One region of the Desulfobaculum xiamenense genome, then DNA from elsewhere that is predicted to be linked to it. Evidence: predicted binding sites of a transcription regulator. Region 1 holds the regulator's gene; each other region holds the start of a gene.
What was found. The regulator sigma-54, encoded in region 1, starts transcription at its own class of promoters, with help from an activator protein. The targets are predictions, from matches to a motif close to CTGGCACGGNNNNTGCTT.

Region 1 (7,543 bases):
GCGATGCCCTTGGACACTTCCACACCGTAGAAGTCGTACATGGACTTCAGCACGGTGCAGGTGCAGCCTACCGGCCAAACCCACATTTCGAGCGGGTTGGGGGTGGACAGGTCGCCAAGCTTGTGATGGTCGGCAACAGCCAGAACCTCGGCCTGGGCGATGTCACCGGGCAGCTGGGCAAGCTCGGTGGTGTCGACGAGAGCGATCTTCTGGCCGGCGACGGAGGTCACGACCTCGGGAGCGGTCAGGCCGAACTTCTCGAGAACGAAAGCGGACTCAGGGGTCACCTTGCCCTGGGCCACGGGCTTGGCTTCGATGCCGCGCTTGCTGAACAGGTCGGCAAGGGCAATGGCGGCGACAATGCTATCAGTATCAGGATTCATGTGACCGAGAACTAACATTGACAGATCCTCCTAATGGATTTTTCGCTGTGCCTAAGGGCAAATTCACGCTCGAAGTTTGTGCCAAATAGCACAAAGGATTGCCTCTGCCAAGTCCTTGGAGCATCGAAATAAAACTTTAGGTGCCGCAGGCTTTTCCGCGCGCTGGCCCAGGATGCGGCACCACGGCCACCGAATGTTTGTGAGAAAAGGAGCAAGAACCGCATTCCCCGAAGGAAACGTGCAAATCCCGAAGCCCCGGGCGAAGGATGGACAAAAAACGTCAGAAACGACCGAAGAATGCGGCTACCGTCACACAGCAGGCCCCGGCGACAAGTAGCGCATAGGCCCGCATGGAGCGTAGCGAGAGCAGCGGACCGAAACTCGCGGCGACCCACAGGTGCCCCCAGCCAAGCGCATCGGTCTGCATATGCAGAAAACCGTTAGAAAGCAGCATGCCCGTCAAGACGATCAGCCCCATCAGGCTGGCGACGAAGAACACGAAATACAGGATGCCGGACTGAAGGATGGACCGCTCCACCAAGCGGGCAGGCGCATAGGCCGTGTCACGCCCCAGCCGTACCTGCGCCTGAAGGGCGTCGTAGGCGGCGTTCTGCCTATAGCGCTGGAACTGCTCCAGACGCGCGGCGAACCAACTGAGTGGGAGGCTGAACAAGATGGGGAACATGGCCTCGGCAGGGGTGGTGAAGCCAAAGAAGTGGATGAGCATCAGCGCCGCAAGGTTGGATGCGGCGGCATTGGGCGGGATGAAGGTCCCCGCGGGAATGAGATCGAGCCAAAAGAGTTCGAAGACGGCGGAGACGGACAAGGCCAGCGAAACATCCCCCGTCACCAGTCCCCACACAAGCCCCTGAACGAGCGGGCGTTCAAGGATGCCGACGTTTATCGCGAAGCGGGACAGGGACAGGAGGACAAAAAAAAACCGACAGCCGCGACAGCGACGATGGTCATCAGAGGAGATTCTACCATGTGCGCCTCACCTGAATGGGTTCGCTGGGCACGCAACGGAAGTCGAGCTCGATTCCGGAAGAGGAGAAGAACCCGAGACACGTCCGATCAGTATCCGACAGCGCCACATGGGCGCAAATCTGCTCCTTGCCCGGCCCGTAGTGCAGGTTGCCGAGATTCAAAACAGGAAAAGCCAGCCCGGCCTCGTAGGCCCGCCGGGCATCGGCACAACTGGCGAACAGGACCAGCGCATCCGGGTCCGCACCCTTGCCGAAGGTATCCGCAACAAAGCCGGATGCGTCGGCGACGGAGACGAAACGCTTCTCAATGCCATGCGGAATGGCCAGCCCCATGATCTCCTGCCGGAGCGCGTCGTCCACAAGTTCGTCATTGGCGACGATAATCCAGCGGCTCTTCGTGAACGGCAGCCACGTTTCGATTATCTGCCCATGAACGAGCCGGTTGTCGACGCGCACCCAGAACATGCCCTATGCCTCCGCGACCTTTCGTCGCAGGATTTCGCCCGCAACGACGATTCCCTGACAGCCCGCATTGGAGGCCTCGCTGGCCAACTTCTTGAGATCCATGGACCGGGTGCCCAGCACCTTGAGCAGCATGGGCAGGTTCACGCCGGTGATGACTTCAAGGGGACCGGTTCCCAGAAGCGACAGGCTCAGGTTCGTCGGAGTGCCGCCGAACATGTCCGTCAGGATAAGCACGCCCGCACCGGTGTCGGTCCGCTGGACGGCCTCTCGAAGATTCTTGAGAATCTCGTCCATCTCCTGGGCGACGTCCACACCGATGGCCTCACAGGCCTTCTGCGGGCCGAGGATAACCTCGGCAGCCTTAAGCAGATGGGTGCCGTAATCGGTATGCGTGACGATAATGACGCCGACGTTCTTTGTCTTCTTGTCCGTGTTCATGTTCCTGCTGGGAGTGTGTGCGGGACCGGACGGCCCGGTTCTGCGGTGCTCTAATCCAAATCGAGATGCCTGTGTTCCAGAAAGACTGCATAGTCCGACTCGCGCAAGGAGTCAAAGACAGCCTCAGCCACGGCCACGGAGCGATGCCGCCCGCCGGTGCAGCCGATGGCCACAGTCAGCCGATAGCGGCCCTCCCGCGCGTAGCACGGCAGGACATAATGCAGGAATTCCAATTGCTTTTCCAGATATTCCCGCCCCGCTGGCGAGCCAAGGACGAAATCGGCCACGGCCTTGTCGCGCCCCGTAAATGGCCGAAGCGCCTTCTCGAAGTACGGATTCGGCAGAAACCGCAGATCGAAAACGAGGTCCGCATCCGTGGGAACGCCGTGCTTGAACCCGAAGGTGACGAGATAGACATGCAGGCCGTAGCGCTTGTCCTGCAGAAAATTCCACTTTTCTTGCAAGGTGCGGCGCAGGTCATGGATGGAATAGTCGGAGGTGTCGACCACGATCTCCGCAACATCACGCACGGGAAACAGAAGCGCCCGCTCTTCCACAAGCGCCCGATCAAGGCCGATGCCCTGCTCCAGCGGATGGGGACGGCGCGTCGCCGCGTAACGCCTGCGCAGAACCTCTTCCGAGGCTTCCACGAAGACCACTCGCGGTTCGACGCCGCTATTGCGCATGGTGGCAAGCGCCCCGGTCCATTTCTCGCGAAAGTCGGAGTGGCGGACATCGAGGCCCAGCGTGAGACCACGGTGATAGACCTCGCGCTGGCGCTGGAAAAGGTCCACGAGTTCGGGGATGAGATTCGGCGGCAATCCATCCACCGTAACGAATCCGAGGTCCTCGAAAACCTTAAGAGCCGTCGATTTCCCCGCACCGGACAGGCCGGAGAGGATGATCACCGGGAAGCTGTTTTCCGCTCCGGATGCATCACGGCCCAACATGGCTCACGCTCCCTCAAGTAGCTTGGCCAATCCCTCGCGCCCCTCGGCACAAAGGAAGGCCTTGCGAAATGCGTCATCCTTGAGCATACGCGAAATGTGGGCGAGGATGCGCAGATGCATTCCGGCCACCTTCTCTGGCGCGAGCACGAGGAAGAAGATGTGGCAGGGGCGGAAATCCAGCGCATCGAATTCCACACCCTCGGCGGAGCGCCCGACCACGAGGACGATGTCCTCCAGCGCGTCGAGCTTGCCGTGGGGGATGGCGATGCCCTCGCCGATGCCGGTGGTGCCGAGCGCCTCGCGCTCCAAGAGCACCTTGTGCGCGGCCTCCACATCGATTTCCGGCCGCCTTTCAGCCACGGCTGCCACAAGTTCGGCCAGGACCCGAGATTTGGTCCTGGCCGAAAGTTCAGGCAAAATCAGTTCGTTATCCAGGAAATCACCCAGCTTCATTCGTACATCCCGGGATCAATGAGACCATAGTCTCCCGTCTTGCGGCGGTAGATCACGTTGACCCGCTCGGTTTCGGCGTTGAGGAAAACGAGAAATTCGTAATTGAGGGTATCGAGCTGCATGGCAGCCTCGTCCACCAGCATGGGCTTGGGCTTGTAGGTCTGCGCCTCGACAATGGTCGCCTCGCGTCCGGCTTCGCCTTCTTCGAAGCTGATGACTTCGTCGCGGACGGTGCCACGGGAACGACGACGGTCCTTGCCCTTTTCGCGGAGCTTGCGGACCTGCGACGTCATCTTGTCGTACACGAGGTCGATGGAGGAGTACATGTCCTCGGACTCCTCCACGGCGGACATGTTCATGTTGTCACCGGAAAGCGTGACCTCGGCGATATGGCGGAACTTCTCCACCCCGAGATTTATCTTCAGCTCCGTATTGCCGGTGTTGGCATACTTGATCAGCTTTTCGAAGCGCTTTTGCGCGTACTTCCTCAGATGATCCGACGGTTCGAAATTCTTGAACGTCAAGCTGATGTTCATCGACGATCCTCCTTGTGATGCTGTTGGATCGATATCACTCCGTAATTTGGAGTGTACGTGCATTCAGCCCGAAAATAAAGAGTTCCGTCACGCCACCTCTAGAAAATCTCCTTGCGTTTCGAAGAGGAGAGTATGCCGAGCGCGCCGCGATACTTGGCAACGGTTCTTCTGGCAATGTTGACCTGAAGCCGTTCCTTCAGAATTTCCGCGATGCGCTCGTCCGACAGTGGATGGTGGGGGTCCTCCTCACCTATCAGGCTCTTGATCTGCGCCTTGACGCTCTCGGAGCCGACCTGACTTCCGTCGTCCAGCCCAAGGGCGCTGTTGAAGAAGAACTTCAGTTCGAACAGGCCGTGCGGCGTCGCCACATACTTGCTGGTGGTGATGCGGCTGATGGTGGATTCGTGCATCTCGATGTCGTCGGCCACATCCTTGAGAATGAGCGGCCGAAGACTGGTCACGCCGTTCTCGAAGAAGCCGCGCTGGAAGCGCACGATGCTCTCCATGACCTTATAGAGCGTGCGCTGACGCTGATAGAGGCTCTTCATCAGCCACTGTGCGGAGCGCAACCGCTCGTGGACGTAGTCCTTTTCCGGTGCGCCGCGGCCGCTCTTGAGGGAATCGAGATAGAAATCGTTGAGCGTGAGGCGAGGAAGACCGTCCTCGTTGAGCACGATGATGAAATCGTCCTCGTACTTGTAGACGTAGACGTCCGGGCTCACGTACTGCGGCTCGCTGCTGCCGTAGGCGGCACCGGGCATTGGATCGAGGGATTGGATGAGATCGAGATACTCGCGAAGTTCCTCCATCGAGATGCGGAACTTGCGGGCAAGCGGCTTATAGCGCTTGGTTTCGAGATCTTCGAGGTGCTCGCTGACGAGTTCGATGAGGATGGGGTCCTCGTAGCCGTAGGACTCGATCTGGACGAGCAGACACTCGCGCGGGTCACGCGCGGCAACGCCGACTGGATCGAAATTCTGAATGCGACGCAGCACCACCTCGACCTCTTCGGAAGTACACCCGGCGTCGGCGGCAATTTCCTCGGCGGTAGCCTGCAAATAGCCCTGCGAGCCGATGTTGCCGATGATGACCTCGCCGATGTCCATCTGGCGGGGCGTCATGTCCGACAGCCGGAGCTGCCACTCAAGGTGGCCCTCCAGCGAGGGCTTGGACGACAGCCGGGCCTCGAAGGACATCCCCTCCTCGGGGATTTCGGCCTCGCGGGCGGCGGAATTGCGGGATGTGCTCGAAAACTCGCCGAGGTAATTTTCCCAGTCCGCGCCCTGAACGGCGTCGTTCTCGCGAACGCCCTCGTCCATGACCTCGGCCGTCTGCGCAGCCTCTACGGCGCGGGCATTTTCCTCGGCCTCGGCCTTCTCCTGAGCCTGTTCGGGAACGGCCTCCTCGAGAAGCGGGTTTTCGAGGAGTTCCTGCTGGACCATATCAACCAGTTCAAACCGGGAAAGCTGCAGCAGTTTGATGGCCTGCTGCAACTGCGGGGTCATGACCAGTTGCTGGGAAAGCTTGAGCTGTTGTCTGAGTTCGAGTGCCATCGGGGCTGTTCGTCTTCTTGCGAAATGTTGGCGGTTGGGATTCCGGCGAACGGGGCACGGTCAAACATGTGTCTGAACCAACGAAAATGCCCGTCGCTCAAGGTGAAATCCATGCGGCATGAGAATGTTTTCTCAACCGCATTTGCAACATGCCACATCCGGAACAAGCTTGCAACCGAGGATGGCAAGGATTTTGAATATCGAAATTGATATAGTGATTTCGGGATGTTAGAGACTGAAGCTCTCTCCCAGATACACCCGGCGGGCCTTCGGATCGGCACAAATTTCATCCGGAGTGCCACTCAGGATGATTCGTCCCTCGTAGACGAGATAGGCTCTGTCGCAGATTCTCAACGTCTCTCGAACGTTGTGATCGGAAATGAGTACTCCGATACCTTTTTCACGAAGTCCGCTCACGATGCCCTGAATATCATCCACGGCGATGGGGTCGATGCCCGCGAAGGGCTCGTCGAGCAGCATGAACTTGGGATTGAGGATGAGGGCACGGGCGATCTCCAGCCGACGGCGCTCGCCGCCCGAAAGATGCATGGCCTTCTGGTCCGAAAGTCGGGTGATGCCCAGTTCGTCCAGAAGCTGATCCGCCCTCGCCTGCTGGGTTGCGCGGTCGAGACCGCTCTGCTCCAGCACGATCTCCAGATTCTGCCGCACGGTGAGCTTCTTGAACACCGAGCTTTCCTGCGGGAGGTAGCTCATGCCCAGCCGCGCCCGCTCGTGCAGGGGCAGCATGGTGATCTCCTCGTCGTCCAGCCGGACTGAGCCGCCTGTCGGCTTCACGATGCCCGCCAGCATGTAGAACGTGGTGGTCTTGCCCGCGCCGTTGGGGCCGAGCAGGCCGACCACTTCGCCCTGCGCGACGTTGACGCCGATGTCGTGCACGACCTTTCGCTGGCCGTACACCTTGCACAGATCGGAAGCGGAAATGACGGACATGCTACTTTCCCGCCTCGGCACCGGGGGTGAAGAATATGGCTTCCACGGGCTTGTCGCCGCCCTCGACCTCGCTGCGGTTGTCCTTGAGCCACAGGCGGATGACCTTACCGGAGATGCTGTTGTCGCCATCGGCGAGGCGCGGGTCTCCGCTGAGGGTCAAAAGGCCCTTGGCGGCATCGTACACGGCCTTGGCGCACTGGCCCTTCTTGCCCTCGCGCTCAAGGCGCACATTGCCGGTGGCCTCGATACGGGAGATGGTGCCCGGCTGCCCCTGCTTCGCGGAGGCGTCGAGGCGCACGGTCATAACGTCCGCCCATATCTTCATGTCGGGGCGCACCACCAACACGTCGCCACGGAAGACGACGGTCCGGCCGTCCTGATCGTAGACGGTCTTCTGAGAGGTGATCTTCGTCGGAACGGACGTGGACTGCGCGACCGCAAGAGGTGCGGTCATAAGCGTGGCGGCGATGGCGAACGCGGCGATACGGGGGAAGGTCTTCACGGCTTGTCCTCCATGGTCGGCTCCGCATGGCCCGTCAGTTCGGCCCGGACGCCGCCGGTGGCTGTAATCACATTGGTATCGAGATCGAAAACGACTTCCGGCGCGTCGAGAGCAAGCCCTCCGCGCACGATGCGGACGTCCTCGCGCAGGTGGATGGATCGCTTCTGCTCGCTGTATTCGAGGCGTCCGGCGTGCACTGTGGTGTCACCGGAGACGATGACCACGTCGGGCCAGAGCTGGGCGTTGCCGCTGCTCTGATCCACGGTTCCGCTCGCGGACGTGACCGTCACGGAATCATGGTCGGCGCGCTCCCACTCGATGCGCGG
Region 2 (7,543 bases), on a different contig from region 1:
CATCACGAGCGGTACAAGAACGAATTTCAAGAGATTGTTCATAACGCACTTCCGTTTGTTGAATGGTGCAACCCCGGAGATATAAGGCCCCCTATCGATGTGTCAAGGAAGTGCAACCGGGGTTGCAACCTGCGATGTGTCGTGGCAGTGTTCGCCAGAAATAAAAAAACGCGCGGTTACCGCGCACTGCACCTTTACGGTACAAAGGAGTTCAACCATGGCCACCTGCACCGCAAGCCACATCCTCGTCGACACCGAAGCCGCATGTAACGACCTTCTGAAGCAGATCGCCGAGGGCGCCGAATTCGCCGATCTCGCCCGCAAGCATTCCAAGTGCCCCTCCGGCCGTCGCGGTGGCGATCTCGGCTCCTTCCGCCCCGGCATGATGGTCCCCGAGTTCGACAAGGTCTGCTTCGAGGACGCCGTGGGCGAAGTGCACGGCCCCGTGCGCACCCAGTTCGGCTATCACCTGATCCTCATCCGCGAGCGCAACTAGCCCGTCGCGGGGCCGTCCCCGCCAGACGCACAAAAGAAAAGCCGGAACGGTCATGCCGCTCCGGCTTTTGCGTCCGACAAGGCGCGAGGCTACCCGCGCCCGGGCGAACGAAGAAGAATCTCGAGATTGCGCCGCACCGCCTGCGGCCCCACGTCAGCGTCCGACAGAAAGCCGAAATAGCGCATGCGCGTCATCCCGAGGACAAGGGAACAGACCATCGCAGCGGTGGTGCGGATGTCGATGTCCCCGCGCACCGCGCCTTCGGCCGAGGCGGCCGTGAGCCCCTTGGTGATGGTGTCCAGAATGAAGTCGTGTATGGCCTGAAGCTGCATCTGCACCTCGTCGTCCCCACGCCCCGCACGGTTGGGTGCATCGCGAAAGATGAGCGAAAAGCTCCGCTCGTTCTCGCGCACGAAACCGGCGTAGACCTCAAGCACGCAACTCACCTGCTCCAACCCACCCCGGCATTGCACATCTTCGAGCGCCTCGCGAAGGGACGTCTCGAAACGCATACGAACCTCGCGGACCAGTTGCAGGAATATCTCGTCCTTGGACGAGAAATGCCTGTAGATGCTTCCCTCGGAGATGCCCGCCTCGCGGGCGAGCAGGCTCGTCGGCGTATTGGCGAATCCCCTTTCGGAGAACAGCCGCGCCGCAGCTTCCAGAATCTTCTGTCTGGTCATTTCCCTCCCTCTGCTACAGGGTCCACTCATTTCACGTATCTATCTTCCTTGGCTACCGCTCGCAGGGGCGTACGTCAACAGCGCCGGCAGCCACCCGAGCGCAGCAATGCGCACGGGCAGGGGCGGGAACGCACAGATTCCCGCCCCGCCGATTCACGAAATCCACCGATGCGCTAGCGCATGGTGCCTATGAGTTCCTGCAAGTCGCCAGCCAGACGCGCAAGGGACGTCACCGCCGATGCGGACTGGGTCATGGCGTCGGCCGTCTCGTCGGCAATGCGATTGATGTCGCCAGCGGACTGGCTGATCTGCTCGCTAGCCGCGGACTGTTCCTCGGCTGCGCTGGCGATGGACTGCACCTGCGCGGAGGTCTCCTCTACCATGGCAAGAATATCACGAAGTGAGGAAACGGCCTCTTCAGTCTGACCGGACAGCGTCTTCATGATCGCGCCGGACTCGGACATGTCCTGCATGGTGCGGCCGGTGCTGTCCTGAATGGCATGCACGGCCCGCCCGACCTCCTTGGTGGCGGTCATGGTCTTCTCCGCCAGCTTGCGCACCTCGTCGGCGACCACGGCGAATCCGCGTCCAGCCTCGCCTGCGCGGGCGGCCTCGATGGCCGCGTTGAGCGCCAGCAGGTTGGTCTGGTCGGCGATATCCTCGATGACCTGCACGATGGTCGAGATGCCCTCGGCCTGCGTGCCAAGCCCCTTCATGGACTCGTCCACCTGAAGGAAACCGGAATGGACACGGTCGAAGCCGTGGATGACCTCGCCGACGACATCCACACCCTTGCGGGCCGTGCTACGGGTGCGCTCCGCAATTTCAGCGGCGGCGGAGGCATTTCGGGCCACCTCCAGCACCGAGGCGTTCATCTGCTCGATGGCGGTCGCGGCCTCGGCGGCCATGCCGCGCTGCTGATCGGCACCGCGGCTCGACTGCTCCACCTGCGCCGAAAGCTCCTCGGATGCGGACGCAACCTGATCGGACACCGTGCTGGCCTTGTGGGCCACGTCCTCGATGAGGGCGTTCTTCTGCTCGATGGCCGTCTGCTGCATGCGGACCTCGGTCAGGTCGAACCACATGGTCAGCGCGCCGAACACCTTTCCGTCCAGATCGTAAAGCGGCGTGGCTACCACGGAAAACACGCGCTTCTCGCCCTTGTGGGTCACGAAATCAATCTCCTGCGTCACCTGCCGCTTCTCGCGGATGGCCTTTGCCAGCACCGTGGTGCGCGACGCGTCGCCAAAGGCGAAGTCCGCTGTGGTCCGCCCAAGGTAGTCGTCCGAGGAGCCCTCGCGGCCCACGGCCTCGACCATGGCGGCATTGAGGAAGGTCAGCCGCTCTTCGGCGTCGGCCACGGCACACGGCATGGCAATGCCGCCAAGCACCCCCTGCGCGAAGGCCAGCTTGGACTTCAATTCGCCGGTCATGGTCGCGATATGGCGGGCCAGATCGGCTATCTCGTAACGGAATTCACCGCTGAGTTCAGCCTTCAGATCGCCCGAGGCCACGGCCTCCGCAAACGCGCCCACACGCCCGAGCGGCGTGATGACCCTGCGTCGGAACAACAGCATAACCAGAACCGCGAGCACGAAAACGGCCACGGCGCCGATGCCGAGGAGCACGTTACGCACCTGCGTGGCCCCGGCCGCCAGATCGCGCTCCGTGGCGGTAAGAACAACAATCCACCCGGTGCCGGGGTGATGACTGAATACCGCCACCTTGCCTTCGCCTTCATATTCATAAAACAGCGTGCCGGTCTGCCGCTCACGGATTGTGGTCTCAAAATCCTCAAGCGGAGCATCAAGAAGAATAATTTTTGAATCAGGATGCGCAATCACGCGCATGTTTTGGTCATACATGTAGGCGTAGCCGCTGGTGCCGATGGTCACAGGGGTGACGACCTTCTGCGTGAACTTCTCCCAGTCCACGCTTGCCACCACGCCGCCAACCAACTCGCCACCGCGCGACACGGGGGCGGCGATACAGAAGGTCAAATGCTTTGAAACCGGCGAACGAACGAGATTCCTATCGATGAACGCGGCGTCGCCGTTAGCGATGCCCTGCACAAAAGAGAATCCGCTCACGTCCATGCCACGCAGGTCCGAACCGTTGGCGTTGAGGCCCGAGACGACTTTTCCGTTCATATTAAACATGAACACGGCCTCGAATGCCTTGTTGTTGCGTATCATATTCTGCAACTGCTGGTCGATGCCGAACGAGGAGTTACGCACCAACGCGTTCTGAACTGCGCTCTGCATGGCCAGTCCGGTGACGACATCGCTGCCCTTGTCGATGAAATCGTCCAGCTGGGTGACGATGGAACCCGTCAACGTCGCCATGAACTCAGTGTTGGTGTCCACCTCAAGCTGATACACGGCCCGGTTGGCATAGAAGACGATCGCGGCGACCGACGTGATGATGACCAGCACGACGGTCAGCATGAAGCCCGTTGCCATACTCCTGAATCTCACGGTTTCCTCCCTTGGCCACCGCGTTCGGCAGCCGAAACACGCTTCGCCGCCACCAGTCGGTGGCAGCCCCTATCGATCACGGCGCACCCGTCTCGCGCGGTCAGACCCCCGTCCCCAAACGGTAGTCGCACAGGCCGCGCACAGGCTCACCCGTTCGATTGCGACGGAACAACCCGCCCGGCCGCCATCATGACAGCCCTCTTCATACGTCCCCGCCCTTCGGCATACAGGCGTTTTCCCCCGCCCGCGGGACATCGTCCCGGCTGCATCGTCCCCTCGAAGATGCAACACCACACCGACTCGAGCCCTATCGCGACATCCAATCTCATACACCACACGGCGCATGCTCTCCCAGGACGTCGAATACGTAGTGAGCACTCACCCCTTTATGCGTTTAGTCTGCCACAGAGGCGCACTCACTTTCTTCACGCAAAGCACACTGTCATCCACCACAATGAACACCAATGGATGACAATGCAAACTTTTCGATCCATCTATCACAAAAAGGGAACCAGTTTGAGAATATCAGGTTGTGCATTCATCATGCCGAAAACTGCAGACTAGGCGCGTTCCACGCCCACACGCACACACCGTCTGCACGAAGTGAGGCCTAACATGATGAAATAAAAGCGGATAACAAAAAAGGCACCATCGTTGCTTCATGGTTGCGCATGACGCAAGACACGATCATCGCCATCTGCGGAACACGTCAGGACCTCGACGCACCCGTCGAGCCGGTGCTCGGCCGTGCGAACTTCTTTCACATCGCGAACCTGCGCACCGGTGAAACGCAGGCGCTTCCTAATCCCTACAAGGATATGCGGGAGGGATGCGGCGTGCTGTGCGCACAGTTCCTCGCCGAACGAGGCGTTCACGCCGTGCTGACAGGCAATTGCGGCCCTCGTGCCGCACGCGCCCTGCGCGAGGCCGGGCTCTCCATCTCCTACCCCCACACGGGCAGCGTCAGAGAAGCCATGGAATCGTTCCGCTTAAAGCGGACATCCTCTCCACAAAACCCGGAAGCGCAACCCCGCATTCCCGACTGACCACGCGTGCCATTCGGACCAACCGGTCCATCCTCCACATGACGGCAGGGGGGCAAAAGCCCCCCTGTCGCAATGCACTTCCCTACTTCTCATTCCTGTGTGCCAATTCCATCTCGACTCCGATGGAATTGAGCGTCATTCGTATATCCCACAGGAAAAAGGCCATCGACAGCACCAGGCAGACTATGGCCGCGAAGAACAACCCCTGCACGAGATTCTCCAGATGCAACGCCATGACGTGAATGCCGAACAGGCACAGCATGACGAGGCTGACCAGAAACACGCTGGCCAGCGCAAGGGAGATGGACGCCCGCAGCACACGGCAGCGGTTATAGAGAATGGCGATCTGCCTGCGCATGCCCGGAACATCCGCCTCGGACGCCGTACGCAGGCGGTCCAGCAGCAGGTGGATGCGGTCGATGGGACGACCGATGCGGTTGGTCATAGACAGAATGAGCAGGCCCACGCCGGAAATGAGCACGCAGGGGCTGATGCACGCCTGCAGGATGCTCGTGAGCACTTCTATGGTCATGTTGCGACTCCTTGGGGGATTGTTGCCGCCCTCTGACCCGGAGGGCGCATTGGCTCGTTACTCCCGCCGCGCATGGTGCGTCAACGCACGCCGCCACACCCAATGTCTTTCCACGGCGCGACTTCTTCAACGAATTTCGGCCGCTGGCAGTGCTTTTGGCATTTTACACCCGGCAGGCACCTTTTCTCCACATTTTCCAAAAGCCAACAGGAAAGCCGCCTCGAACCGACAGGCACTCCTTCGTAATGACACCTAATGACGGCACGCTCCCGTGGCGCGCAAAAAAGGGGGGACACCTTCCGGTGTCCCCCCTTCGATTCGCTCCGTGATGAGGAGGCTACTTGCACATGGCCTTGCGCAGACACAGGGCGGCGCCGCCCCAGGTGATGCCGAGACCGATGATCATCATGATGGTTGCTTCGATGGACATATTGTTACCTCCTCAGGGAATTGTCGGTGATGGAAACGAAATCGGCCGGGCTTCTTCTGGCCTGAAGCATGAAGCCGACAACGACGGTGGCGACGAACACGACCCAGCCGAGGGTCACGATGCTCACCAGCGAGTAGCCGCCGTACAGGGTGCTCAGATCGCCCCAGAGATTGGTGACGAACAGGAAGGCCAGCATGGGCACGGTGACGAAGCGCAGGCACACGGACCACACGGTGCCGACGTAGAACTCGGAGTTGCGGTTCACGTGGTCGCGCACGACATCAAGGTTACACAGCCAAGCCACGAAGAATATCTCCACGAGGGCCGCACCCATAATGCCGAAGTTGTTGATGAAGTGGTCGACGATGTCGAGAATCAGCAGGCCTGCGCCGGTGCAGAAGGCCAGCGAGACGACAAGGCCCACGCCGCAGATGATGTTGGTGGCCTTGGCGCGGCTCCACTCCATCTTGTCCATGAAGGCAGAGATGCAGGCTTCCACGATGGAAATGTGGGAGCTGACGCCGGCCATGGTCAGGGACAGGAAGAACAGCGTGCCGAACAGCGCGGGCATGGGCATGAGATTGATAGCGGTAGGAATGGTGATGAAGGCCAGGCCCACGCCGCCGGAAACCACTTCGTTGACGCCCACGCCCTGCTTGGCGGCCATGTAGCCGAGCACGGAGAAGATCATGACGCCCGCGGCCATGGAGAAGCCGCAGTTGATGAACACAGTCATGCAGGCGTTGTTATTGATGTCGGCCTTCTTGGGCAGGTAGCTCGAGTAGGCGATCATGATGGCGAAGCCGATGGACAGAGTGAAGAAGATCTGTCCGTACGCGGCGACCCACACCTTGTAGTTGGAAAGGGCGCTGAAGTCGGGCTTGAAGAGCCAGTTGAGGCCTTCCTGCGCGCCGGGCAGCGACACCACGCGCGCGATCATGACGAGCAGCAGCACGAACAGGGTGGGCATGAGAACCTTGCCTGCGCGCTCAATGCCGGTCTTGACGCCGGAGACGCAAGCCGCCCAGGTGATGCCCCAGCCGATGAGCATGGCGATGAGGATCGTATTCTGGATGCCGCCCAGATCGAAGGGCGAGCCGGTCAGACCGAGGAAGCTGCCGAAGAAGAAGTCCTTGGGCGCTTCACCCCAGGCCTGGGTCACGGCGAAGCCGGTGTAGGCGATGGACCAGCCGATGATGGCTATGTAGTACACGGAGATGACGAAGGCCACCAGCACCTGCATCCAGCCCAGCCACTCCCACTTGGGATTGATGGCCGCGAAGGTCTTGGGCGCGCTGCCACGGAATTTGTGGCCGAGGCCGAACTCAAGAATCATGAACGGAATGCCAGCGGTGAGCATGGCGAAGATGTAGGGAATCAGGAATGCGCCGCCGCCATTCTCATAGGCCATGTACGGGAAGCGCCAGATGTTACCGAGACCGATGGCCGAGCCGACGGCCGCGAGGATGAAACCGATCCTCGAACCCCACTGTTCACGTTCGTTCATTACACACCTTCCCTAATACGTGTTGATACCTCGATCGCCCGGACCCACTGCGCGGCGGTGTTCCGCCGTCGCAACCCCTTGGGGTCCGCGCGATCTCCCTTTGCACCGCCGGGGCGCGGTGCCGGTTTTCGATTCAAAAACGCTGTTCTCACAGGCGTTTTCGCAATCGAAACCGCAGGCCAGCAACCCCGGAAAAGTCAAGGAACTGTGATTACCGCTGTTCCGCTACAAAGTCCAGAGACAAATGACCATTGCAGCGGTACTTTTTGCGAAAACCATACAGGACAGGCGCATAATACGTCCAATCTGTGTTGATACAGACGCAAATTGCGCCCAACAGCGCTGCCATGGACAATGACAGACCGCCCCTTT
Region 3 (7,543 bases), on a different contig from region 1:
CACCGACATCGCGCCGTCGGGAATTGGCGGCGACATTGTCTTCGTTGCGCTGGGCTTCGCGCTGACCTGCGTCATGCAGTCCTCCGGGGCGACCATGACCCTTGTGCTCACGGCCGTGTCCGGCGGCATGATTCCCCTCGATCAGGCGGCCGCTGCGGTGGTGGGGGCCAATGTCGGCACCACCAGCACTGCGGTGCTCGCGTCCATCGGCGCGACGCCCGCCGCGCGGCGGGTGGCCGCGCTACACGTCGCCTTCAATCTCATCACCGGCGCGGTGGCCGTGGCGCTGTTGCCCATTCTGGTGGCCACGCTGGTCGGCATGCGCGACTCGCTGGGGCACGGGGGCAGTCCGACCATGGTGCTGGCCATGTTCCACACCGTGTTCAACGTCCTCGGCATTCTTGTGATGTGGCCCGTGACGGGGATGCTGGTGCGCTTTCTGGAGCGCCGATTCCGCACGCCCATGGAGGACGAGAGCGTGCCGCGCTACCTTGACCGCAACGTGCTGGCCACGCCCGCCGTGGCTGTTGGCGCGCTGACCCGCGAGACCTGCCGTGTGGGCAGCATTGCGCGGCGGCTGGTGCATGTGGCGCTCACGTGCAGCGGTGGGGCCTGCCGCGAGGTGCACAGCGTGAAGGCGGTGCTTTCCAAGTTGCATTCCGTGGTGGCGGAGTACGCCACGCGGGTGTCCAAGGTCGGCCTGTCGCAGAACGCGGCGGAGATCGTGCCGGACATCCTGCGTGTGGCCCGCTACTATTCGCGGGCTGGCGAGCATGCGCAGGATGCCATGGATGTGCTGGCAGAGCTGGAGCCTTTGCCCGCCGGTGTGGTGAGCGAACTGCGCGACGCCGTCCTTAAGCGCGCGGCCTCTGCGACGCTGGCCGCCGATCCGTCCGACGACCGCTATGAGGCGGCGCGGCTGGGGCAGTTGGCCGAGGAATTCGAGACCGCCTATCAGGATTTCAAGCAGGCGCTGCTGGATGCCGGAGCGGGTGGAGAACTGCCCATTCCCGACATGGTGGCGCATCTGGATTTCATGACCCACGTGCACCGGATGATGGATCAGATCGAGAAGGCTGCGCACATGCTCGACGATGTGCTTGGGACCGTCGGCATCGCGCCCTCGGGTGGTGTGGCTGGCGCTTCGGCCTGATGACGGTGGCGCAGGCATGAAAAAGCCCCCGCAACGTGCGGGGGCTTTTGTGTCGGGGGTCGGGCGGACCGGGAAGTCGTCGCATCACTCGTTCCCGGTGTGGTCGCTCGGCCGTCTCCGGTTATCGCGATCAGCTTGGAATTCGCAGTTCCCGTCCGCGCATGCGCTTTCGCGCCGAGAGGCGGCCCGCGCCGGGCAGCGAGGGAGCGAATGGGTTGCGGTCCTTGTGGGCGGGGTTTTCGTCGAGGAACGTCATATGCCACCAGACGTCGTCCATGCTGATGTGCCTGCGCAGGTACTCCTCGGGCCCGTGGTGGCTGAAGTGGTGGACGATGGCGTCGGTGACCACCGCCGCCTGAAGATGGTTTGCGCGAAGCGCGGCGTTGATGTGGAATTCGTCCACGCGGGAGACGCCCTCCACCGGGCGCAGGGGCATGGGCAGGATCAGCTCGGAGAGGCGATGGTCGAAGATGATGCATTCCGTGCTCACGTAGGGCACGTAGGAGTACTTGGTCATCTCCAGTTCGAGGAACTTGCCTTCGAGATCGTCAAAAAGCACGCGTTCCCACATGAAGCGGTGGTAGACCGCGTTGGACTCCACGGGCGTGGCGGGCATGCGCGAGCGCTCGCGACGGTAGTGGGCGCGTAGCACGCGGTCCATGACCTGCCGCCCAGTGCGGCTGACAGGCGCGAGGGCCGAGGCGAGCGCCACTGTCGGGTGCCTGCGGTGCGTCTTGTAGGCGGAGATGAGCCGCTCCAGCCAGCGCGGGGTGACGAACACGTCCTCGTGCAGCTTGACGATGACGTCGTCGAAGTGGCGGGCCATGATGAAGTTTTCCATGGCGACCATGGCCGGAACGATGCTTCGCGGCGAGGTGTGCACGTCGATGACGCCGGGGTGGCGCTTCTGGAAGGCCTTGATGAGCAGGGCGTGCTCGTCGCTGACGGCGTTGGCGAGGATGTAGATTTTCTTGAAGCGCGTCAGGTCCGTGTACAGCTCAAGGCACTTCAGGCACAGGACGAAGCAGTCCATCCTGTGCGAGGTGATGAGCATCAGCACGGGTGTGATGTCTCGCGAATGCGGCGTGATGTCGATGATCTTGGCCATTTTCCCGCTCTCCTGCGGCGTCCGGTCCAGATGGAACACGCGATGGGTACACTACGCCTTTTTGCCGATTGTATGATCGGCTTTTATGCCTTTTCCCTTTAGGGGTATTTTGAAAGAAAAATTCAATTCATGACGTTTTTATGTGCAATGCGCGGGAAACGTTGGGAATATGCATCGGAAAAAAAGCGGCATGCCGTCGCGTCGTGCGGTTTCGCATGGTGGGGCATGCCGGGAGGGTGAGCAGTGCAGACGAATGATTCGACGCGGCGGATGTACATATTCCTCATGGTGCTGACCGTTGCTGCGGCGGTGGGCCTGCAGGGCTGGCGGACGCTGGTCAACAACTTCGCCGTGGAGGTGGCCGGGGTGGATGGCCTCGGCATGGGGCTTATCCAGTCCGTGCGTGAGGTTCCGGGTTTTCTCGCCGTGCTTGTGGTCTATCTGCTGCTGGTGGTGAGCGAGCATCGCCTCGCGGCGCTCTCCGTGGCCGTGGTGGGCATCGGCGTGTCGATTACGGGCCTGTTTCCGTCCACGTGGGGGCTGGCGCTGACTACGTTGATCATGTCCTTCGGCTTCCACTACTACGAGACGCTCAACCAGTCCCTGACGCTCCAGCATTTCGATCTCTCCACCGCGCCGCTGGTGGTGGGTAGACTGCGCGGGCTGACCTCGCTGGCCAACCTCGCCGTGGGCGGCACCCTGTTTTTGCTGGCCGGAGTGCTCGATTACGAGTGGCTGTTCGCGCTGCTTGGCGCGGTGGTCGCCGTTGCGGGCCTGTGCTGCCTGCGTTTTCGCCCCGATACGCAGGACGCCGTGCCCCAGCGCAAGGGCATGGTGCTGCGCTCGCGCTACTGGCTGTTCTATCTGCTGACCTTCTTCGCCGGGGCGAGGCGGCAGGTCTTCGTGGCCTTTTCCGTGTTCCTGCTCGTGCAGAAGTTCGACTACTCCGTGCGCGAGATCACGGCGCTGTTCGTGGTCAACAACCTCATCAACTGGTTCGCCTCGCCGCGCATCGGCCGGGCCATCAACCGCTTCGGCGAGCGCCGGGTGCTGACCCTCGAATACGCGAGCCTCGTGCTCATCTTCACGGCCTACGCCTTCGTGGAGAGCCGGGCGCTGGTGGCCGTGCTCTACATCCTCGACCACCTCTTCTTCAACTTCGCCATAGCCATACGCACCTACTTTCAGAAGATCGCGGACCCTCGCGACATCGCGCCGAGCATGGCCGCCGGGTTCACCATCAACCATATTGCGGCGGTGGTCATTCCCTTCTGCGGCGGCATGCTGTGGATGGTCCATCCGTCATGGGTGTTCCTCGGCGGTGCTGGGCTGGCCTGCGTGTCCCTTGTGCTTGTGCAATTCATCCGCACCGAGCGCGTCTAGGGTGATGGGAGTTGCACAAGGCGGGGCCAGATTTGCACATGTGAATCATGTTGCACAAAATGGGGCTTCGTGGTGTGATGCCATTTGCACAAGTCGGGCGGTCGGAAAATGCACAAATCCGACAATACGGCGTGATTCAATGTTTTTCGAGTTTGGCACGCCTCCTGCTTAACCGAGGGTGAAAGCGAACAAAGCCCCCTCATCCCAAGGAGCAAAGTCATGACCAGGAAAAACACCACCATCGCCGTCTTCGTAGCCGTCGCGGTTCTTGCCCTCTCCGCAATGGCCTACGCCGGACCGCATCGCGGTCAGGGCATGGGACGCGGATACTGCGGGCAGGGCTACCACGCCCTGACGCAGGAGCAGCAGGAGAAGGCCGATGCCCTCTCCCAGAAGTTCTTCGCGGATACCCAGCCCCTGCGGCAGCAGATGTACGCCAAGAATGCCGAGCTGGAAGCCCTGCTCGCCAACGGCGAAAAGGATCAGAAGCGCATCGACACCGTCATCGCCGAACTCAATGCCCTGCATTCGGACTTCTTCAAGAAGCGCGTGGAATTTCGCCAGAAGATAGCCGATGAGACCGGCATCCGCTACCCCATGGGCCGCGGAATGGGCATGATGGGCGGCGCAGGCTGCCCCGGTGGCGGACGCGGCGGTGACTGCCCCGGCTTCGGCGGCGGCAACTGCTACGGCCAAAGCGACAACTAGACTCTCGGATTCAAGCGATCCTCATCGCTAAAAGTACGACAAGCCCCTCCTCATAGTGTTTCCGGGGGCCGGCTCGGAGCCGGTCCCCCGGAACCGTTTTTTCGGGACAGCCGATGGAATTCGGACTCAGAAGCAGCAAAGACTCGAATCCCCTCCTCATTGCCGCCCTCGCCCTCGTGGTGCTGGGCCTCGGCATCAGCTATGTCACGTGGCACAACCTCCGCCAGCAGCGCGAGACCATAAACGAGCACATGTTCCTGTCCTCGCGGGTTATCCTGCGTGGCATCGAGACGAGCCTCATGCGCGAGATGCGCGGCATGGGCCGTCGCGGTCGGCCTATGGGGCCGATGGGCGGTCCTGGGCATCCTATCGGACCGGGAACGTCGCGCCAGCAGGTCGTCGAGATGCTCTCCGACCTCGTCGAGCAGAGCGAGGTGGAATTCCTGTCCCTTTATGCCCAGAACGGCACGCTCATTCTCACCGTGTCCGAGCAGGGCCTCGTGTATCCCGAAATTCCCGAGCAGGGCTGGGACGCCCTGCATGCCACCGGCGAGTGGCAGGCGCTGTACTCCAGCAACCGCAGCAACATCTTCGTGGCCGCCCTGCAATCGCGGCGCACGCTCGGCATGCTGTGCGAGCAGGATTCCGGTTTCGAGTGCGCCCCCGGCGGGGCCGGGATTCCCTACCTCGTTGTGGGGCTCGACGCCACCCGCCACCTCAAGCAGTTCGCAAAATTTCGTTCCACGGCCATGTACCAGACCCTGTACGTGCTGCTGGTGGCGCTGTTCCTGTGGGGCCTCGCGCTGGCCTACATGCGGCGGCGTGATCAGGGCCGCAGGCTGCACCGGCTGGAGCGCTTCCATTCCCGCCTGCTCGACACCATGCCCGAAGGTCTCGTCACCCTCGATGCGGACGGCATGATCCTGTCCACCAATCCGGCGGCGGAGATCATCCTTCAAGACGAGGGACATCCGCGCATCGTGGGCCGCCACTGGGCGGACCTGCCCCTGCGCAGCGCCACGGGGAGCGACATCCCCGCGCGCGACAGGTGCGGCAGCGCACGGACGTGGATTCAGTACGATTATGCCGGGCGCAGCCTCGAAGTGCTGTGCCTGCCCATCCCCGCCTCGGAGAAGGATGAGGGCGAACCGGGCGACCGCCTCGTGCTTGTGCGGGACCGCACCGAGATCAAGGCCCTTGAGGACGACCTCGCCGAGGTGCGGCAGCTTGCGGCCATCGGCCGCCTCGCCGCAGGTCTTGCCCACGAGATTCGCAATCCGCTCTCTGCGCTGCGCGGCTTCGCCCAGTTCTTTGCGGACAAGCTCAAGGGCAAGAGTCCCGAGGAGCAGTACGCCGAGACCATGGTCCGCGAGGCCGACCGCCTGAACAAGGTCGTCTCGGACCTGCTGTTCCTGTCGCGTCCGCGCATACCGGAGCGCCGGGAGGTGGACATGCCCATCCTCACCGCCGACATCGGCAACTTGCTGGCCCGAGACTTCGAGCTCAAGGGCGCCGTCTTCGGCAGCGACCTCTCCGACGTGGTCGTGCATGCCGATCCGGACATGCTCAAGCAGGCGCTGCTCAACCTCGTCATCAATAGCCTGAACGCCATCGACCGCTCCGCGGACGGCGAGGAGCCGGGCCGGGTGGAGGTGGCGACCTTCGAGGAGCAGGGCGCGGTGTGCGTGGCCGTGCGCGACAACGGGCACGGCATGGGCGAGGAGGAGCGCAGGCACGCGCTGGAACCGTTTTTCACATCCCGCCGCGAGGGGACGGGCCTTGGCCTTGCCATTGTGCACGGCATCATGCGCGCCCACGGCGGACAGGTTTCCATTGTTTCAAGCACCGAGGGACCGGGCCACGGCACGGAAGTGCGCCTGAGCTTCCCCGTGTGGGTGCAGGACGACAGCACAGACGGAGTCGACAGTGATGCGTGAATATGGTGAATCCCGGCGTGTGCTGGTGGTGGACGACGAACCCGCGCTGCGGCTGCTCGTTGGGGCCGTGCTGCACGATGCCGGGTGGCACGTCATGGAGGCGGAGAGCGCGGAGACCGCGCTGTCCATGCTGCCCGACGCCGGGCCGGACGTGGTCCTGCTGGACATGCGCATGCCCGGCATGGATGGGCTGGAGGCCCTTGGCGCGATACGCGCCGCCGTTCCCGGCGTGCCGGTGGTCATGCTGACCGCCTACGGCACCGTCGGTTCGGCGGTGGACGCCATGAAGAAGGGTGCCTTCGACTATCTGACCAAGCCCGCCGACAACGAGGAACTCAAGGCCGTGTTGGCCAAGGCGTGGGACTATTCGCGCCTCGTGGCCGAAAATCGGGAGCTTCGTCGCGAGACCGGCTCCGTGGACGGCTTCATCGGGCAGACCGCGCACATGGAGCGCGTGCGGGAGCTTGTGGCGCAGGCCGGCCCCACCGAGGCTACGGTCCTCGTGACCGGCGAGTCCGGCACCGGCAAGGAGCTTGTGGCCGCCGCCCTGCACCAGTCCAGCATGCGTGTGCGCGGACCGCTCATCAAGGTCAACTGTGCGGCCCTACCCGCCGATCTTTTGGAGAGCGAACTTTTCGGCTACGTGAAGGGCGCCTTCACTGGGGCCAATCGCGACAAGCCCGGCCGTTTCCAACTGGCGTCCGGCGGCACGCTGTTCCTCGACGAAATCGGCGAGTTGCCCATGGAGTTGCAGGCCAAGCTGCTGCGCGCGCTTCAGGAGCGCATGGTGGAGCCGCTTGGTGGCGTTGGTGCCGTGCCCGTGGATGTGCGCATCATCGCGGCCACCAACCGCGATCTCGCCGTCGAGGTGGCGGCGGGGCGTTTCCGCGAGGATCTCTATTTCCGCCTCAACGTGCTGGAGGTGCACATTCCGCCCCTGCGCGAGCGCATGGAGGACCTTCCGCTTCTGGTGGCACATCTTCTGGAAAAGCTCGGGCGCAAGAACCGCAAGCCCGTGCGCGAGGTGGGGCCGCGCTTCCTTGAGGCGCTGGCCGGATACTCGTGGCCGGGCAACGTGCGCGAGCTGGAGAATGCCCTTGAGCGGGCGCTGGTGCTTTCGCGTACGGATTCGCTGAGCGTGACGGATCTGCCGCCGCAGGTGCTGGCCGGACACGCCGCGCCGCGCATGGTTCCCGCTCCGGTGGGCGTGAGCGAGGAGGAGGCCATGGCCTCGTCCATGTCGCCCTTCGCGGA
Region 4 (7,543 bases), 600 kb from region 1:
GTGAAGTGCAGCCCCACGCCGTAGGGCTTGTACTCGATGGAGATGTTGCCGAGGGCCTGCGGGACGGGGATGGGGATCTCGCCGCCCGCGAGGAAGCTGGCCTCCTCGCCGCTACGGCAGATGAGCGTCGGCTCCGCGAGAATCTTGACCAGTCCGTTCTGCTTGAGCGCCTGCAGGAAGCCGGTGAAGGTCGCCTGACCGCGATGGAAGCGGAACAGTCCGTTGCGCGAGGGATTGATGCGCATGTTGCCGAGGTCCAGCGCGCCGTTTTGCACGGCGGCCGGGCCAGCGATGGGCAGCGGACCGTTCTCGTTGTCCAGCGCCCACAGGTCGTTCAGCATGGTGTAGAAGAAGTCGCCGTTCATGGCGTAGCTGAGGTCGATGCCGAGTTTGTTCATCACCGTGCGCGACATCTCCGCCACCTTCACCTCCAGCATCACCTGATGCACTCCGCCGACATGCAGCAGATTCGTCACCTTCTTGGGATCGGTGGCGAAGACCCGCGCGATGTCGAGCGCCGTGGACAGGTTGGCGGAACTGGAGACGGAGCCGGAGAGGGTGATGGAGTCGTGCGCGGCCATGACCTGAATGTCGCGCTCGTCGGGCAGCACGCGGTGGAGCATCTCCTTGAGGCGCGAGAGGTCCGGCGTGACGCTGATGGTGAAGATGTGCATCACCGCGCCGCCGTCGGCCCACAGGGTGAGGGTGGTCGCGCCGGGGGCCTTGCCCGTCAGATAGAGCTGGCGCGGCGAGAGGACCATGACCTCCGCGATCTCCGGGGAGGCGATGGATACGCGGCTGACCTTGGCCGGGGTATCCACGACGAGGGACTGCCCGGCGGCGATGTCCACCGTGCCGGGCGCGAGGGCACCGCCCTGTGTACCCGCCAGAGCGGGAGCGGTAGCCAGTGCCGCCATGAGGGCCAGTGCCGTTGCGATGCGTCGGATTGCGGTGGTCATGATGAGAACCTCACTTCATGGCATTAGATGCCGCTAACGATCTGCACTTCGATCCGGTTGACCGGTTGCAGGTGCACAGCGGCGGATTGGGGCGCTTGCGCGAGTTGCTCGGGGACGATGGTCCCGTCGATGGCAAGGTCCGCGTCCACGGGCGTTCCCGGCGCAAAGATCGGGAAGGCCCGTCCGGAGGCGAGGATGGCGAGAGCCGTGAGCAGGACCGTAGCCGCTATCATGCGAAGGATGGATTTCATTGGAACCTCAGTGTTGTTCTTTCATTGCCGTGTATGACTTCGACTCGTGAGTGCCGCATCGGGCGCCCGGTAGGCGTCTTCGTCTTGGGCTTCAGTGCGGCCAGTGTGCGGGGGATGTCCGTGCCGCTGGTGCGTACGGTTTCCTGATCGGCGGGATTGCGCAGGGCGAAGTGCAGCGTGCCGCGCGTGGCCGCCAGCGCGAGGCGCTCCGCCTCGGCCGGGTCCAGCTCCAGCGTGTAGGTGTCCACTTCCGACGTTTCGTCGTCCGGGCCGCCTTGTTCCAGTTGCGTGCCAGTGGCCAGCACGTGGATGTTCTCCAAAACGAGCTTGGTCACGGCCTTTTCCCTGTTGCCGCTGTTGTCGTCGATGGTGACCAGCACATCCACGCGGTTGCCGGGGCGAACGAAGCCCGCCAGCCCAAGCACCTTGTTGCCCTTCACACCCACGGCGCGCTTGCCGGGGGCGATGAGCGTGCTTACGCCGCCGCTTTGGATTTCCGCCGACAAAAGGCGCGATTCGGTGATCGTTTCGCCTTCTGCGAGGTCGGTGAGCAGAACGCGGCCTTCGGTCTTGGCGATGTCCGTGAAGGCTCCGCCGGGGATGCTGGTTATCAGGAATTCGGCCATGCGCAGCTTCTGCGCGGTTATGCGTTCGCCCTTGCGAAGCTCTGTGGCGGCCACGGCAAGCAGGACGGTATCCTGCTTCGAGGCCTTGGCCTGCCGCGCGGATTGGCCGCTCATCCACAGAAAGATGAGTGCCCCGGCCACGAGGGACAGGATCAGCGCGAGGGTAAGCTGGAGAATGGTGGTGCGGCTCATGGTGCCTCCGCCTCAGGTTCGCCAGATGGCGAGACCGTTTGCATCGGCGGCGAGAATCATGGACAGGATGGTGCCGAGCGCGATGGCCACGCCGTAGCAGAGCTTGGGCAGCCGTGCGGATTCGGGCGGCGGCGCGTATTCGAAGCGCCGGGTGGCGAGGTAGAGCATGAATGCGCTCCAGATGGAGCGCATGACCTGCGCGAAGGCCTTGCGATTGGCGAGCAGCACGCCCACGGCATAGATTCCGCCGATGATGCTGGTTGCGAGAAAGGCGCTCACGGTTGCGCCCGCGCCGAGAAACGCCCCGGCAGCGGCCATGAGCTTGACGTCGCCCGCGCCCATCACGCCGAAAAGGTAGGGCACGAGCATCACGCCGAAACCGAGGGCCAGGCCACCGAGGCTGAAGAGTAGCCCGTCCAGACCCTGGGTTGCGCCGTGATAGGCGAGCGCCGCGATCATCGCCGGAAAGGTCAGCGCGTTGGGGATGCGCTGGTTTCGTAGATCCGTGAATGCCGCAACGAGCAGAACTCCGGTGAGCGTGATCTGGATGGTGGGATTCATGGCGACGATCCTTTGCCTGTTTTTGAAGGAAGATGTGGCGGAGTCCGGGATCGAGGGGGACTCTTCCGGCTCCGCCACATGTAGCCACGCACTATGCGTTGCATTCCTTGTTTTCGGAGGTCTGCCGCCGGACCCATTTGGAGGGGGAGGTCCGGACGGACGGTTTCGGCTGCGGTTCGCGGCTCCGCCTTTGGGGGTTGGCGGTCATGGGGCCCATGGGGAGAGAGGGGATTGTTCGGGCCCGATGCCTTGCCGCTACGCCGCTTCCTCAAGCGGCCTCCAAAAAGTTTTACGCCCTGTGGATCAGCCCGGCATGGCGGCGGCGATGTCCGTGAAAGCCTTGTTGACCTTGGTGCCGAGCGTGGTCACGGCGGTGACGATGACTGCCGCGATGAGGGCCGCGATGAGACCGTACTCAAGGGCGGAAACGCCTTCTTCGTTGCGGATAAGGGTCATGAGCCTGTTCATGGTGCTTCTCCTTGCCTGTGGGATGAAAGTTCTTCCTCCGGCGACGCTGTCGCGTCCAACCTGATGCTTCCCTTAAGGCAAGCCCTGTGCCACGCATGCGCAGGATGTGAAATGAGATGTGTAAGACGATGAGATGAAAGGAGAAAAAAATGACGATGGAGCCTCCGCGCACGGATATGGACCGCTGTGGCAAGGCACGCGGACGGGGAGAATCTAATGAATGTAGAGCGCAGAGTGGGCGGGAGATAGAGGTATGACTGGAAAAGCCCAGGCAGGGCGGGGATTATCTCTTGATGGTTGCTGGTCTATAATTTTTAGAGCGGTGGGAAGGGTGGAACGTTCGCGCAGGACGGGAAAGTCGAAAATGCCGTGAGCGGCGCAGAGATTCCGGGGCGCTCCGGTTTTGTGTTGGCTTGATTGAGTAGTCTAAAAAAAATAGAGCGTGTCGGGCGTTAGCCGTCGGAACGCACGGAAATGTTATGCTTTTTGATCTTGGCCCACAGATTCTTGGGGGTGAGGCCGAGCAACGCTGCTGCCTCGGTCTGCACGCCGCCGGTCTGGCGCAGCGCCTTGACGATGAGGCCCCGTTCGTACTGGGCGACGGCCTGCTTGAGGTCCACGGCGCCCCGGACGGGTTCTCCGGCAGCCGAGCCGAGGGCCTGACGGATGTCGCGCTCGTCGATGGTGCCGGAACTGGCGGAAATGGCCGCGCCTTCGAGCACGTTGGCCAGTTGGCGGACATTGCCCGGCCAACTGTAATCGCACATGAAGGCCATGGCCGAGGGGGTCACGCCGTCGATGCGCAGGCCGAGTTCCGCGCGCAGCCGACGCATGAAGTGTTCGACAAGCAGTGGGACGTCCTCGAGACGTTCGCGAAGCGGCGGGAGGCGGATGGCGGCGACGTTGAGGCGGTAGAACAGGTCCGGCCGGAATTCCTTGGCGTGGATGCGGTCTTCGAGGTTCTGGTTCGTGGCGGCGATGATGCGCACGTCCACGTCGAGCGGGCGGGAACCGCCGAGGCGTTCTACCTGCTTGAGTTCCACCGCACGCAGGAGCTTGGGCTGGATGGAGAGCGGCATGTCGCCGATTTCGTCGAGGAGGATGGTGCCGCCGCGCGCCAGTTCGAATTTGCCCGCCTGCGCCGTGGATGCGCCGGTAAACGCGCCGCGCTCGTGCCCGAAGAGTTCGTTCTCGAAAAGGTGCTCGGGAATGGCCGCGCAGTTGACCTTGATGTACGGGCCAGCCGCGCGCGACGACAGGGCGCGGATGGTTTCCGCGGCGAGTTCCTTGCCCGTGCCGGATTCCCCGGTGATGAGCACGGTGGAGTCGAGGGGCGCGATGCGTTCGATGCGCGAAACGACCTCGGCCACGGCGTGGCTTTCGCCGATGATGCGCCGCGATGGGCCTTCTCCGCGCAGGGATTCCCGCAGGCTGTGCACTTCGTCCTGCAAACGGCGCTTTTCGAAGGCGCGGCGGATGACGATTTCCAGTTCCTTCAGACTGAAGGGCTTGGAAAAAAAGTCGTAGGCACCGAGGCGTACGGCTTCCAGCGCCATCTCCTTGCTGGAGAAGGCGGTCATGACGATGATGTCCGCCCCGCGTCCGGCCTTGAGCAGGCGCGGCAGTGCCTCGACGCCGGACATGCCCGGCAGCTTCACGTCCGTGAGGATGAGGGCGACGCGCTCGTCTTCAAGGCGTTTGATGCCATCCTCGGCCGAGCTTGCGGCGCACACGCCGTAGCCCCGGCTTTCGAGGGCTTCGGCCAGCATGCCGCGGAATGCGGAATCGTCTTCGATGATGAGGATGTTGTCGCGGGATGTGCTCATTGTGCGCGAGTGTACATCGCGCCGATACCGTTGACAATCCGGGTGCGCATCACTTCTGCGCAATGGCGGCGCAAGGTGGCGTGCGGCTCGGAATGCCCGTCTCCAAATGATATTCCAAGATTTAATCAAACGATTGACTAACAGTGATGATAGTCATAGATTCTGGAAGGTTGAGTGCGGATATGCCGTGCTCGAAACGGAAAACGGAGCGGATGCGAATGTCGGGAAGAAGGGGAACGGCCCGCGACAAAACCACGGCGCGCGGCGAGGCCACGCGTCAGCTTTTGCTGGATGAGGGCGGACGGCTTTTCGCTCGCAAGGGATACGATGGAGTCAGCACGAGGGACATTGCCGCAGCCAGCGGGGTGAACCTTGCGTCCATCGCGTATCACTTTGGCGGAAAGGCTGGCCTGTACCACGCGGTGCTGGAGGACATATTCGAGAACATGGAGCGCGCGGGTCGGCCGCTGGTGGCCACCGCGCTCGCCGGAGTGGCTGATGCGCGTGGCGATGCCGACGAGCTGGCGCGGGTGACGTGGCGCTTCGTCCACGATTTTCTCGCGTGGTCGCTCGGCAACAGCCGGAACTTCTGGGCCGTGGATTTCCTTCAGCGCGAGGTGATGCGCGGTTCGGACACCATGGAGCGCTTTTACGCCTCGGTCGTCGGCCCCGTGTACGAGGCGGGAAGCGAGCTGTGCGCTGCGGCGCATAATGGTGTCCTGTCACACGAGGAACGCGCCCTGCGCGGGCATGCGCTGGTGAGCATGTGCATGGGCTTCGTGCGCGGGCAGCGTGTGGTGCTCAAGCGTACCGGTTGGGAGACTTTCACGCCGCAGCGCGTGGCGGTCACCGCGCGCGGGGTGGCGGACGCCGCCCTGCGCATGCTGGGGCTGCCGCCGGTGGATCCGGCCTTTGTTGAAATGGTCGAATGCGGTGGTATCGCGGAGGAACGGGCATGAAAGGCATATTGAGAATCCCTGGACGGACGGGGGGGAATTTTGTGCGGGTGGCCGTCTGGCTCGTGGTGGCGTGCCTTTGGCTGGCTGCCGTTGATGTGGCCGTTGCGCTGGCCGCGCCGCACCGGGTGGTTGTCGGCGTGGTGCGCGATGGCGCGTCGCCGTTGGCGGAAGAGGTGCTGACGCGGGTGCGCGAGGAATTCGCTCTGTTGACCGGGGACGAGTGGGAGGTGGTCTGGAAATCTCCGGACAGCTTCAGTGCGCACTGGGATGTCCGGCAGGCGGGTGCCGCGCTCGACGCGGCTCTTGCCGATCCCGAGACGGACGTGGTCTTCAGCCTCGGCATTCTGCCCACGCAGGCCGCCACGTTTGGTGAGCGCAGGCTCGGCAAGCCCGTGGTGGGCGGACCGTTCATCGACGAGGAATCGCTTCGTCTGCCGTACGACATGAATCGCTCTACGCGCCGCAACCTGACCTACATCGTCATTCCGGGGCGGGTGAATCGCGACCTGACGAGTTTCAAGGACATTGCGCCGTTCGATACGCTGACGGTGCTGGTGGATGCCGCTTACGCAACGGGGCTGACAGCCTTCGACGACGTCGTCGTCCGCTACGAGCGGCTCCTCGGCATTCGCGTGCGTGTGATTCCCGTCACCGACGACGTGGACGCCGCCCTCGCCGCACTCGGCGACGGTGTACAGGCCGTGTATCTGACGCCGCTCATGCGGCTTGCCGACGAGGCGCGGGACCGGCTGGTGCGTGGGCTTGCCGACCGGCGCATTCCTTCATTCTCCTTCATAGGGCAGCCCGACGTGGAGCGGGGCATTCTGGCCGGGCGTTCCAGCTTTTCGGGAACGCATCTTGCGCGGCGCATCGCCCTCAACCTGCGCGACATCCTCGCCGGGGCCTCGCCCAATGACCTCCCGGTCATCCTGCCCGAGGAGGAGCGGCTGTACATCAACATGGTCACCGCGCGGGAGATCGGATTTTCCCCCAAGTACGAGACACTGCTCACGGCCGACCTCATCGGGGTGGAGCAGGCCGCGCCGGGGGGGCGCCAACTGGGGCTTGAGGATGCTATGCGCATCGCGGCCTCGGAGAATCTCGACCTTGCGGTCAAGGACGCGGAAGTGGCTGGGGCGGAACAGGACCGTTTGCTGGCCCGCAGCACCCTGCTGCCGCAGGTCGGCGCATCCATCGACTACATGCAGATGGATCAGGACCGGGCCGTGGCCTCGCGCGGGCTGTATCCGTGGGACGTGACCACGGCGGGCGTGAGCCTCACCCAGATGCTTTTCGACGATGCCGCCATTGCCCGCTTCAGGGCCGCAGGGCGAGGACTCGAAGCCGAGCGGCTGGCGCGCGAGAGCGTGCGCCTCGACGTGATGCACACTGCCGGGCGGCGCTATCTGGGCTATCTCTCGGCGGAGGCGCTCCTGCACATTGAGCGCGAGAATTACCGCCTCATCTGCGACAATCTGGAAATGGCCCGCGTACGGCGCTCCGCCGGGGTGTCCGGTCCCGAGGAGGTCTACCGCTGGGAGGCCGCGCAGGCCGAGAGCAAGGCCCGCACCATCGCCCGCAGGGCGGACGTGCGCTCCGCGCTGACGGCATTGAATCAGGCCCTGAACCGCCCGACGGACGCCCAGTGGGTGACCAGTCCGGTCTCCGCCGCCGAGGCGCGAAGGGCGCTTTTTGGCGTGG

Region 2: the regulator sigma-54 is predicted to act here: its motif matches at 4,299-4,316, upstream of GGQ74_RS14655 (NifB/NifX family molybdenum-iron cluster-binding protein).
Region 3: the regulator sigma-54 is predicted to act here: its motif matches at 3,797-3,814, upstream of GGQ74_RS10410 (periplasmic heavy metal sensor).
Region 4: the regulator sigma-54 is predicted to act here: its motif matches at 3,133-3,150, upstream of GGQ74_RS04495 (Flp family type IVb pilin).

Annotation. Positions count from the first base shown of each region.
Region 1 is NZ_JAATJA010000001.1:386,634-394,176, reverse strand. It holds gene GGQ74_RS01810 (manganese-dependent inorganic pyrophosphatase) at 1-407, opposite strand, end outside; gene GGQ74_RS01805 (PTS sugar transporter subunit IIC) at 664-1,287, opposite strand; gene GGQ74_RS01800 (PTS sugar transporter subunit IIB) at 1,364-1,834, opposite strand; gene GGQ74_RS01795 (PTS sugar transporter subunit IIA) at 1,838-2,272, opposite strand; gene rapZ (RNase adapter RapZ) at 2,323-3,222, opposite strand; gene GGQ74_RS01785 (PTS sugar transporter subunit IIA) at 3,226-3,675, opposite strand; gene hpf (ribosome hibernation-promoting factor, HPF/YfiA family) at 3,672-4,211, opposite strand; gene rpoN (RNA polymerase factor sigma-54) at 4,310-5,764, opposite strand; gene lptB (LPS export ABC transporter ATP-binding protein) at 5,993-6,715, opposite strand; gene GGQ74_RS01765 (LptA/OstA family protein) at 6,717-7,217, opposite strand; gene lptC (LPS export ABC transporter periplasmic protein LptC) at 7,214-7,543, opposite strand, start outside.
Region 2 is NZ_JAATJA010000004.1:136,504-144,046, reverse strand. It holds gene GGQ74_RS14675 (Tim44 domain-containing protein) at 1-42, opposite strand, end outside; gene GGQ74_RS14670 (peptidylprolyl isomerase) at 218-496, shown strand; gene GGQ74_RS14665 (TetR/AcrR family transcriptional regulator) at 586-1,179, opposite strand; gene GGQ74_RS14660 (methyl-accepting chemotaxis protein) at 1,353-3,656, opposite strand; gene GGQ74_RS14655 (NifB/NifX family molybdenum-iron cluster-binding protein) at 4,328-4,702, shown strand; gene GGQ74_RS14650 (DUF2721 domain-containing protein) at 4,785-5,234, opposite strand; gene GGQ74_RS14645 (MetS family NSS transporter small subunit) at 5,572-5,664, opposite strand; gene GGQ74_RS14640 (sodium-dependent transporter) at 5,669-7,171, opposite strand.
Region 3 is NZ_JAATJA010000002.1:559,090-566,632, forward strand. It holds gene GGQ74_RS10395 (Na/Pi cotransporter family protein) at 1-1,153, shown strand, start outside; gene GGQ74_RS10400 (glycosyltransferase family 2 protein) at 1,284-2,261, opposite strand; gene GGQ74_RS10405 (MFS transporter) at 2,505-3,644, shown strand; gene GGQ74_RS10410 (periplasmic heavy metal sensor) at 3,864-4,352, shown strand; gene GGQ74_RS10415 (two-component system sensor histidine kinase NtrB) at 4,466-6,289, shown strand; gene GGQ74_RS10420 (sigma-54-dependent transcriptional regulator) at 6,282-7,543, shown strand, end outside.
Region 4 is NZ_JAATJA010000001.1:989,492-997,034, reverse strand. It holds gene GGQ74_RS04515 (type II and III secretion system protein family protein) at 1-959, opposite strand, end outside; gene GGQ74_RS04510 (hypothetical protein) at 983-1,210, opposite strand; gene cpaB (Flp pilus assembly protein CpaB) at 1,207-2,028, opposite strand; gene GGQ74_RS04500 (A24 family peptidase) at 2,041-2,589, opposite strand; gene GGQ74_RS04495 (Flp family type IVb pilin) at 2,893-3,057, opposite strand; gene GGQ74_RS04490 (sigma-54-dependent transcriptional regulator) at 3,510-4,883, opposite strand; gene GGQ74_RS04485 (CerR family C-terminal domain-containing protein) at 5,102-5,842, shown strand; gene GGQ74_RS04480 (TolC family protein) at 5,839-7,543, shown strand, end outside.